DNA from 3 places in the Methylobacterium sp. OAE515 genome. Region 2 is predicted to be linked to each of the others. Evidence: riboswitches for the same ligand, from Rfam matches in the RefSeq annotation. Region 2 holds a riboswitch; each other region holds the start of a gene.

Region 1 (3,203 bases), 2.0 Mb from region 2:
GATGTGCTCCGGCGGCTCGGCGCGGGACAGCAGCGTCTCCAGCGCCGGCACGAAATCGTCCGCGACGGTGCAGCAGATGCAGCCGTTCGGCAGCTCAACGATGGAGTCCTCAGTGCAGCCCTCGACGCCGCAGGCGGCCAGGAACGACTTGTCGAAGCCGACATCGCCGAACTCGTTCACCAGGATGGCGAGGCGACGACCCTTGGCGTTCTCCACCACGTGGCGGACCAGCGTGGTCTTCCCGGCACCGAGGAAGCCCGTGACGATGGTGCAGGGGATTTTGTTCACGAGGGTCATTCCGCGGCCTCCAGGGTGCCGGCGGTGCGCGGGCGGGGTTCGGGAAAAGGGGGGATGCGGGCGATCACGCCCTTGCGGAACTCGGCCGGGCGCTCGCGCCAGGGCACGATGCCGTCCGGCGTCGCCGCGTAGGCCGCGAGCCCGGCGAGGATGGTCTCGGCGGAGGCCGCCGGATCCATGTCGCCGTACACGTAGGTCCAGCGGTCGGCCGAGGCGACCGCCACCGTGCAGGGGCGCTTGCACACCGACAGGCACTCGACCGGCTCGACCCGCAGATCCGGGGCATCGCCGGCGCGGTCCCGCAGGGCCTCGAGCAGGCGCGCGCCGGCCCGGGGACCGGCCGCGTCGTCACCCTCGCGGCGGCAGGTGGTGCAGACGTACAGGACGGTCTCAGACACGGGCGGTCCCCGCTGCCGTCTCGCGCGAGAAGGCCTGCCACGCCCAGCCGAGGCCGAGTCCGATCAGCATCCAGAACACGAAGCTGATCGCCAGCGAGCGGGCCGCGAACTGTGCGGCCAGCGCGGCGGGCAGCTCGGACGCGCCCTCCGGTGCCGGCGGCGCGCCGACGGCGTGTGGCGCGACGATCAGGACGAGTCCGCCCAGGATCGCGATCAGCGAGCGCCGGATCCCGATCAAGTACAGGCCCATCCCTGTGGCGGCGGCGGTCATCACCCACCAGAGCTGCCGTGCGGCGAGCGGCGCGGCCTCGCTGCCGGGCAGTTCCGGCGGCAGGCCGAGACCCGGGGCGAGGGCGACGCTGGCGAAACCCGCCACCGCGAAGGCGAGGCCGACCTGCGGCGTCGGATCGCGCCCGCAGGCGAGCATCACGGCGCCGAGCAGCAGGGCGTAGCCCACGCCGCCGACCAGGGTCGCAAGCGCGGTGAACGCCATGCGCGGGAGGCCTTCGCCGGGCTGCCATTCCGGCGCGGCGTCGGGCGCGGCATGGTCGTGCCCGGCATGCGCCAGCACGATCGGCAGGCCGATCGTCGCCTGATGCGTCGGTTCCTTGTGCTCGTAGCGCTCGGCCGCCACGATCAGCGGCGAGGTCAGCGTGAGTTCGAGCCCCGTCACGACCGCAGCCGCGAGGAAGCCGGCGGCGAGCGCCGCCGACAGAAGCCGGATGATCATCCCTGCGACGCAGGCGTCAGTGGCAGGGGAAGTTCTGGGTGTGCCGGAAGTCGTGCGCCGCGTTGTGGAGCGCGATCGCCGGCGAGAAGCCCGCCATGAACAGGAGGCCGAGGCCCAGGAAGGCCGCAAGCGCGACGGCGACCGAACGCTCGGACGAGCGGGTGCCGGAGGCGACGGGGGCGAGGGTCGAGGTGGTCATCAACATGTCTCCAGCCGCCCCACCGGCGGCATTCCGGGATCCTGGCGTGACGGCAGGTCTCCTGGCTCGCAGCTCTGCGCGCCTGCCGCCTTCCCGGATCGCTCCGGTGGCGCTCTGGCAGGCGCTCGCCGCTCACAGTTGCGGGGGCAGCCGCGGAGTCGAGGCTCGCGCCCCTCACCGCATTCCCTTTTCACCCCGTTGCCGGGGCACCGTCACGGAGCCGTTGTAGACGCATGGCGGCTTGCGCACAACGGAGTGGCGAGCGGTAAGATCCGGATTATCCAGAGCGCGCGCCTCTCATCGCTCAGGGCGTATCCTTGAGGCGCTCCGCGGGCGCTCCCGCCGGTGCCGGTCCGGCGTCGCGCGCCTTCATGGCATCCGCGTAGAGCCGCTCCACATCCGCCTTGAACGCGGCGCGGGAATCCGGCCGCGTGTAGAACATGTGGCCGCCGGGGTAGACCGCGAGGCTGACGCGACCGGCGCCGTAGGCCGGGACCTGCGCGAGCAGGAGCTTCGAGGCGTAGTAGGGCGTCACGAGATCCGTGAAGCCGTGCGCCACCAGCACCCGCAGACGGCCATCGAGCGCCAGGGTGCTCTTGAGGTTCGACAGCACCTCGGGCGCCTGCCGGCCCGACCCCCAGCTCCAGCCGCGGTTCACCGCATTGTTCAGGAGTTCGTAGCGCATATTGGGCACGGGCCATTTCAGAGTGCGCGCGTAAAGGTCGAGCATTGCGCTGGTCAGCGGCGCCTGCAGCGCGGTCAGCTGCGGGTCGTCGAAGCTCGATTGGGCCGCGTCCGGATTGGGATCCCAGCCGGTGATGCCGGTATCGTAAGCGCTGGTCACGCGACCCTCGGCGCGGTCGATCTCGCGCTGGACGCTGCGGGTCGACAGGCGCGCGGCCTGCGCCCGCACCAGGGCGGCATCGAGCCCGACCAGGGGTGCGACCCGCTCGGTCATGCGTGCCACGGCGGTCGCGTCGCTCGGCCCCTTGAGCAGGTCCGCCAGATAGGCGCCCGAGGCGTACGATTCGGCGTCCTTCAGGAGCGCCGGGGTCGGGATTGTGCCGGACCGCTCCAGGGCGCCGGCCGCCAGGGAGGGCAGCTTCAGGACGTAGCCCCAGGGGTTGGCACGCGGCGTTTCCAGCCACGCAAAGTCCAGAACCGGCGAGAGCAGCACCATCCCGGACAGGCCGACCCCGATATCGTCCTGAAGCTTCTCGGTGATGAGCGGCCCGCGGAAACCGCCGTAGCTCTCGCCGACGTAGAATTTCGGGCTCGCCATCCGGTCGTTGACGCGCAGGTAGCGAGCGATGACCGCAGCCAGGGTCGAGGCGTCGGAATCGATGTTCCAATAGGCCTTGCCGTTGCCGTCCGCAGCGCGGCTGTAGCCGGTGCCGACCGGGTCGATGAAGACCAGATCGGTGAAGCCGAGCCACGTCCCGTCATTGGGCGTGAGCGCCACAGGCTGCGAGGGGCTGATGCTGTCGCCGCCCGTGGGCAGTCGCCAGGGTCCGATCGCGCCGATGTTGAGATAGGCGGAAGCCGCGCCGGGCCCGCCATTCACCGCGAAGGTGACGGG
Region 2 (3,203 bases):
GTTGAAGAGCGCGGTCGCCCGTGAGCGGATCGCATCGTCCTCGATCAGCGGCCGGCCCCCGAAATAGCAGAACCGCAACGATCCGAACCAGCCGAGCGGCTCGCCGAAGGTGACGCCGGCCGACGCGATGGTGGTGGGCGTCTCCGGGACCCGGTTGCCCACCGGGTCGTAACTGGAGAACCGGGCATTGGTGATCGTCAGATCGCCCTCCAGCGAGAGCCAGGGCGTCACCGCGTAGCGGTTCGTCCACTCGACCCCGAAGCGCCGGGTCGGACGGCTCGGCTCCGTGGTGCCGGTATCGCCCTGGAAGATGTTCTCGGACGCGAAGTCGAGCCGGAACAGGGCGAGGCTCGTCTCAAGCCCAGGGAGCGAGCGGTTGCGCAGACCCACCTCGTAGCCCGTGGAGGGCACCAGGAACGGCGAGCGGGTGATGTTGAACAGGGGGCTCGCGGGATCCACCGTGGCGGTGACGCCGCGCGCGTCGTTCGAGTGGAAGCCGCCGCCGTAATTCACGTAGAATTCGGTGGCGAACCAGGGACCGAGCACGAGCCCGAGCTTCGGGTTGACGATCCCGTCGGTCGCCTTGCCCGAGTTGGCCGGCGTGTCCGAACGGACATCGGCGAAGTAGCCGTCGGCGCGCACGCCCACGCTCGTGCGCAGCCACTCGGTCCAGCGCACCCGCGTGTCCAGGTAGAGGGCACCGCTCGACTCCAGCACCCGGTCGTCGAGCACGGTCGCGCGGTACTGGCGGGAGGCGGTGTTGAACAGGCCGACCCGGATCGAGTCGGTGCGGGTCTGCGCGCCGATCTCGACCTCCAGCGGTCGGCCGAACAGGTCCCCCTGGAAGATGTGCAGCACCTCGCCGCCGCCGAGGATGCGCTGGTCGCGCTGGTGGAACTGGTCGCCGCTGACGGGATCGTTGAGGAAATAGGTGAAGTCGTTGAACAGGTTCATCTGATAGCGGATCACGTAGGCCGAGGCCCACGTCACGCCGGTCTCGTCCGTCGCGCTGAACCGTCCCGAGAGCGAGAAGCGTCCGCTGTCGCCGCCATCCGTGGGATTGAGCGTGCCGTAGCGGCCGATCAGCCCTTCCCCCACGGCGCGCTCCGGGATTTGGTTGGTGGCGGTCCAGCGGGCCGCGTAGGCCATGCCGGTGATCGAGAACCCGTCCAGCGCCGTGCCCTGGCTGTAGCGGGCCACCCCGTTGATCTTGCGCAGCGCGTCCGCGACCACCCAAGGGCCATCGTAGACCTGAGCTTCGCCTGCCAGGAGGAGGTTGCCCTCCCCGAGCGGCACGGTCGTGATCGACAGGGCCCGCTTGTAGCCGAACGAGCCGATCGAGGTCAGGGCGAGGTTCTTGGCGGTCGTGTCGAGATAGTCGATCCGCACCGAGCCCGCCGAGGCGAAGTCGCCGTCGCGCACGAAGTACGGCCCCTTGTGGAACGCGACTGCGCCGACAAGCTCCGGGATCAGGAAGTTGAGGTCGGCGTAGCCCTGCCCGTGGGCGTGGGTGCGCATGTTCACCGGCATGCCGTCGACGCTGATGGCGATATCGGTGCCGTGGTCGAGGTTGAAGCCGCGCAGGAAGTACTGGTTGGCCTTCCCCTCCCCGGAATGCTGGGTGACGATCAGACCCGGCACCGCCTCCAGCACCTCGCCGGGGCGCGTCACCGGCCGGCTGTTGAGCTGCGCGCTCGTGATCACGCCGGCGCTGGCCGAGTCCACGGTGAGCAGCGGACCGCCGATCCCGGTCGTGCCGCCGACATACCCGGCGCTCGCCGACAAGCCGATCCGTGCGGGGACCGTCGGCTCGGCGGTCACCGAGATTTCGTCGAGCTGCGTCTCGGCGCCGGAGACGGGGCCGGACCGGTCCTGGGCTGAGGCGGCGGACGTCAGGGCTGCCAAGGCTGCCAAGGCGGCAAGGGCTGGGAGCGCGGAGCGCACGGACGGACGGGACATGGGACCTCGGGCGGCGGCAGTGGCACGTCACCGCGAACGAGGCCGTGCCGGCCGCTCCCGCGACCGTCTCCGGCATCCCCCGGGACACCCCGCCCGGCGGACCTCGCGTGTGACCACGGCAGACGGCAGGTCTCCTGGCTCGCGGGTCGCCGCCCTCGCGTCGTCTTCCCGGGCGAGGTCGCCCAGTGACGTGGTGACGCGAAGGCTCACCGCTTACAGTTGCGGGGGCAGCCGCGGCTTTGGGTCGAACCCGCACCGCATTCCCTTTTGATCCCCGAGGGGAACCGTCGCGGGCACCATGGGTCGTGCGCCCGGAGCAGGTCAACGGGCCGGCCCGGGTTCACGCGCGCTGTGGCCTGCGCACGACACCGCCGTGCCCGCGCCTCGGCTGCCCGACCAGGCCGGAGACCTGAGCCGTGCAGGTGGCCGTCGCCACATCATCGCCGTGAACGTGCAGTCAAGCTTGGCCAACGCCAGGTCGGTGAGAGGCGCCGGCCCGAACAGGGTGGCCGCCGCGTGGCGGAACGCGGCTGAAGGAGCACGGAGCGCAGATGCATGCAGGGTAGCGAGAGGACGAAGATTGCTCCTGTCCTGGGTGTCATCGCGATGACCTGCACCCTGGGCGCCTGCAATACTGGCGCGCCGGTGCTCACGACAGGGTCGATTCCGGGTCACAAGCCGCCGATGGTCGTCAGCGATGCCGAGCGCGATTGTCTCGGTCGGGCCATGTATTTCGAGTCGAACCGCAGCGATGGGGATGGGCTGATCGCCGTCGGCACCGTTGTCATGAACCGGCTGGAGAACGCGATCTTCCCGGGCGGCATCTGCGCCGTGGTGGGCCAGCCGGGACAGTTCGCTCCGGGCGTCCTGACCAAGCCGATGCAGGACAAGGACCTCCAGAAGGTCGCCGATGCGGCCGACGCCGTCCTGGCAGGCGAGCGGCACCCGAAGGTCGGGAAGGCGATGTACTTCCACACCGCGGGCCGGCACTTCCCCTACAACAACATGCATTACGTGGCTGTCGCCGGCGGCAACGCCTTCTATGAGAAGCGCGATTCACGATCGGCCCAGCGCGAGAAGGCGCAATTGCCGGCCTCTGTCTCGACCTATGCGGCCGCACCGGGAGCGCCCACGCCGTAAAGCCGAGCGCGCGGTAGCGAGACATCGTGCGCGCGGGTCGACAGCATCTCTCCGGTCCGGCGTCTCCGGGACGTCCGGCGCGGGCCCATCGAAGCCTGCGGCCG
Region 3 (3,203 bases), 660 kb from region 2:
CCCAGCGCCCGGTAGGTCTTCTCGAACCGCGAGCCCGTCTGCAGATCCTCCCGGTGCAGCGTCGGCACGTCGAGGCGCACGCCCGTGAGGAACGACAGCTTCTCCGACAGGATTACCCGGTCCTCGGCGAAGACCGAGGCCTGGCTCGTCTGCGTGGCGTAGGCCGGACGCGCCTGGCCGTTCTGCGGGAAGAAGCCCGGATCGTAGCCAGTGAGCGGTACGCTGGTTGTCGGAGCGTCGAAATAGAAGTTGTTGGTGTGCCGGAAGTCGATGTGGTTCACGTCGAACCCGGCGACGAACTGGTTGGCGAAACCGAAGAGGCTGCCCCGGAACGTCGCGTCGAGCCGGTCTCCGACCTGCTCCTGGCTGTGGTAGATCTCGAGATAGTCGCCCCGGTCCACCAGCCCAGTGCCGCGATTGTAGGAATACTGCTCGACGTCGAGCCAGTGGCGCCGGCTGGTGAGCCGGTAGGCGGTGTTGCGCACCATGATGTCGGCCGAGGGCGACCACTCGGTCTTGAGCTGGGTCCAGTTGTCGGCCCAGGTGATCTTCGCGTCGCGGACGTTGTAGTTGTTGAACCGGATCAGGTCCGGGATCCGTCCCTCGATTAGCGGCGTGCCCCAATAGCGGGCGGGCTCCTGGTAGCCGAGGTCGTGGCTCAGCGTGAACGCCAGGTCCGGGCTCGGCTGGAACAGCAGGGCGGCCGAGACCGCGAGGTTGCGGAAATCGCCCTCGGGGCGGATCCAGCCGTCGGCGCGGTTGCCGCTGACGTTGAGGCGGTACGCGAAGGTGTCGCCGAACTCCGCTTGGCCAAGTGCGCCGCCGGAATCGAGGGCGAGGCGCGCGACGCCGTCGGTGCCCACCACCGCGCGCGCGGCGTTGATCGGCACGAAGACCGGCTTCTTGGGCACCACGTTGATGACGCCGCCGATGGCGCCGTCGCCGTAGAGCACCGAGGACGGCCCGCGCAGCACCTCGATCCGCTCGACGTTCCAGGTATCGAACGGGAAGGTTACGGTGTTGGCGCCCACGTAGAAGCGCGTGCCGTCGTAGAGCTGCTGGATCGAGTTCGGGCCGGCGAAGCCGCGGGACGTGAACGCGCCGTTGCCGTTGCCGGGGGCGGCGATCGTGGTGATGCCGGTGGCGTCCTGGGTCACGGCCTCGGCAATCGTGTCCTGGCCGCGCAGCCGCGCGGTCTCGCCCGACACGATGTCGAGGCTGGCCGGCGTCTCCAGGGGCGTCAGGCCGATCCGGCTCGCGGTCCGGTCACGGGTGCGCAGGTTGAGGCTGTTCGGGACGGCACGGTCCGAGCCGCCACCATCCCCCTCAACCGAGAGCTGCTCGAGGGTGACGGTTTCCTGCGCGGCGGCCGGGCTCGCGAAGAGCGCGAGGAGCACGCCGCAGAGCGGTGCGGGCCCGCCCGATCTGGTGCGATTGTTCGTAGGTGACATGGCAGAGGAGGTCCGTGCGCGGCGCGGGCCAGCCGGCTCGTCCTACAAGCAGTGTAATAACATTACAATTGCTCGGAATCATCGGAAGCTCGGTGGGCGCAGACGCGCAGGTGCGTGCGGCTACCCCAAAGGCGATCGATACGGTCAGGACGGGCATCGGGAGCGGTGTCGCGGGCGCGCTTGCTGTGGCACGTCACCGCGAACGAGGTCTCGCCGACCGCGCGGATGCACGGGCGTCTCGACACCCGCCAGGACAACCCCGCCCAGCGCGTTTCGCGTGTGACCACGGCTGACGGCAGGTCTCCTGGCTCGCGGGTCGCCGCCCTCGCACCGTCTTCCCGGGTCAGTGACCCAGTGACGTGGTGGTGAAGGGCTCGCCGCTTACAGTTGCGGGGACAGCCGCGGCCTCGGGGCGAGCCCCTCACCGCGTTCCCTTTTGATCCCCGAAGGGAACCGTCGCCGATAAGCTTGGCCTTACGGTTCATCCGCGTCAAGCCGAACGAGGTGGCGGCGTGGGCCGAGGACCCCGTCGGTTCTCATGGGGGCAGATCAGACGGCGATGGCGGGCTTCGTGCCCACAGCGCGCGAGGGTGAAGAGGCGCGTACTGATAGTAAATTTCTGTTTATAATGATATAGGCTCTCAATAATAAGCAATACATCGAGTATTTTTTCATATTAAACCAGAAAGGAAGACGTTCGATCCCGTAGGATGCTCTTGGAACTTTTTACGTGCTGCTGCGTACTGAACGCGTGTCGTGCCGATGGAAGGATCGGGATTATCCGAACACAGGTCTCGGATCAGAGCGGGTCGGTAGCGCTTTCGAACGGGGACCAGTAAAGGAGGGCCGATAGAGATGAGCTACAGATTGGAAAATCCCGGCCACCCGGGTGGATATGTGCGGCGGAATATCGTCGAGCCGCGCAACTTGACCGTCATGGACGCAGCCGGATTGCTCGATGTGCCGCGTCAAACGCTGTTCGATTTCCTCAATGAGGAGGCCGCGCTGTCTCCGGAACTGGCTCTGCGGATCGAGATGGTGTTCGGGGTCGAAATGGAGACCTTGATGGAGATGCAGACCCAGTTCGACATCGCCGACGTGCGCAAGCGCTGTCAGAACCTCCGGAGCGAACTCGCCGCCAAGGCAAGATCCCACTTGGCTGCATCGGAGGCTCAGGAAACGAGCGCTCCGCCCCCGACGATCATCCGACGTGGGCACGTGTTCGGCTGAGGTTCGTCCGAACCCACGGCGCATAGACGCCGCAAGAAGCGGCGCGTTTTCGGCGCGGACGGACGAGACCGGTTTATTCACGCCGCTCCCGTCCCTCTCTCCGCCTTTGCCGCTGCGCCGGGGCGGTGCTACAGCCGGGCAACCCCGTCGGTCCCGACGTCCGCGACGCCGCGGCCTATGCGCCCGGACGTCCCGTCCGAGGCGGTGACGGGTGCCGGCGGAATCATGAACACACGACCTCCCAGAAGCGGCGGCCCGAAGGGGCGTAAGCCACAGGCCGGCAAGGTCCAATCGAACGGCCGTGCCCGCACCGGCCCGCGCACCAGCGCCCGCGACGCTGCCGAGCGCGCCGCCCGCAACCGCGGCGACGATGCCGGCGCGCGCGATCCCTGGGGCGGTGCGGCACCCGCCGCGCCGGCCCGGGCGCCAAAACCCCGTGCCGCCGCGGACGGTGCGCTGGCACGCCACACGGCGCCGGCCGGGCGCGGTGCACCGGGCGCCAAGCCCGGACCGAGACCTGCG

What was found. A riboswitch is a leader RNA that binds a small molecule or an ion and turns the genes downstream of it on or off. The one in region 2 is predicted to bind cobalamin.
Positions count from the first base shown of each region.
Region 1: another riboswitch for cobalamin. It lies ahead of ABIE45_RS11110 (CbtB domain-containing protein); the one in region 2 lies ahead of ABIE45_RS21020 (TonB-dependent receptor domain-containing protein).
Region 3: another riboswitch for cobalamin. It lies ahead of ABIE45_RS24315 (TonB-dependent siderophore receptor); the one in region 2 lies ahead of ABIE45_RS21020 (TonB-dependent receptor domain-containing protein).

Region 1 covers NZ_JBGMUV010000001.1:2,266,671-2,269,873, forward strand. Annotated here, with positions in the region: gene cobW (cobalamin biosynthesis protein CobW) at 1-297, opposite strand, end outside; gene ABIE45_RS11100 (DUF1636 domain-containing protein) at 294-695, opposite strand; gene ABIE45_RS11105 (CbtA family protein) at 688-1,425, opposite strand; gene ABIE45_RS11110 (CbtB domain-containing protein) at 1,442-1,624, opposite strand; cobalamin riboswitch at 1,658-1,853, opposite strand; gene ABIE45_RS11115 (S10 family peptidase) at 1,929-3,203, opposite strand, start outside.
Region 2 covers NZ_JBGMUV010000001.1:4,314,866-4,318,068, forward strand. Annotated here, with positions in the region: gene ABIE45_RS21020 (TonB-dependent receptor domain-containing protein) at 1-1,959, opposite strand, end outside; cobalamin riboswitch at 2,066-2,263, opposite strand; gene ABIE45_RS21025 (cell wall hydrolase) at 2,515-3,099, shown strand.
Region 3 covers NZ_JBGMUV010000001.1:4,977,322-4,980,524, forward strand. Annotated here, with positions in the region: gene ABIE45_RS24315 (TonB-dependent siderophore receptor) at 1-1,451, opposite strand, end outside; cobalamin riboswitch at 1,728-1,924, opposite strand; gene ABIE45_RS24320 (HigA family addiction module antitoxin) at 2,307-2,681, shown strand; gene ABIE45_RS24325 (RluA family pseudouridine synthase) at 2,907-3,203, shown strand, end outside.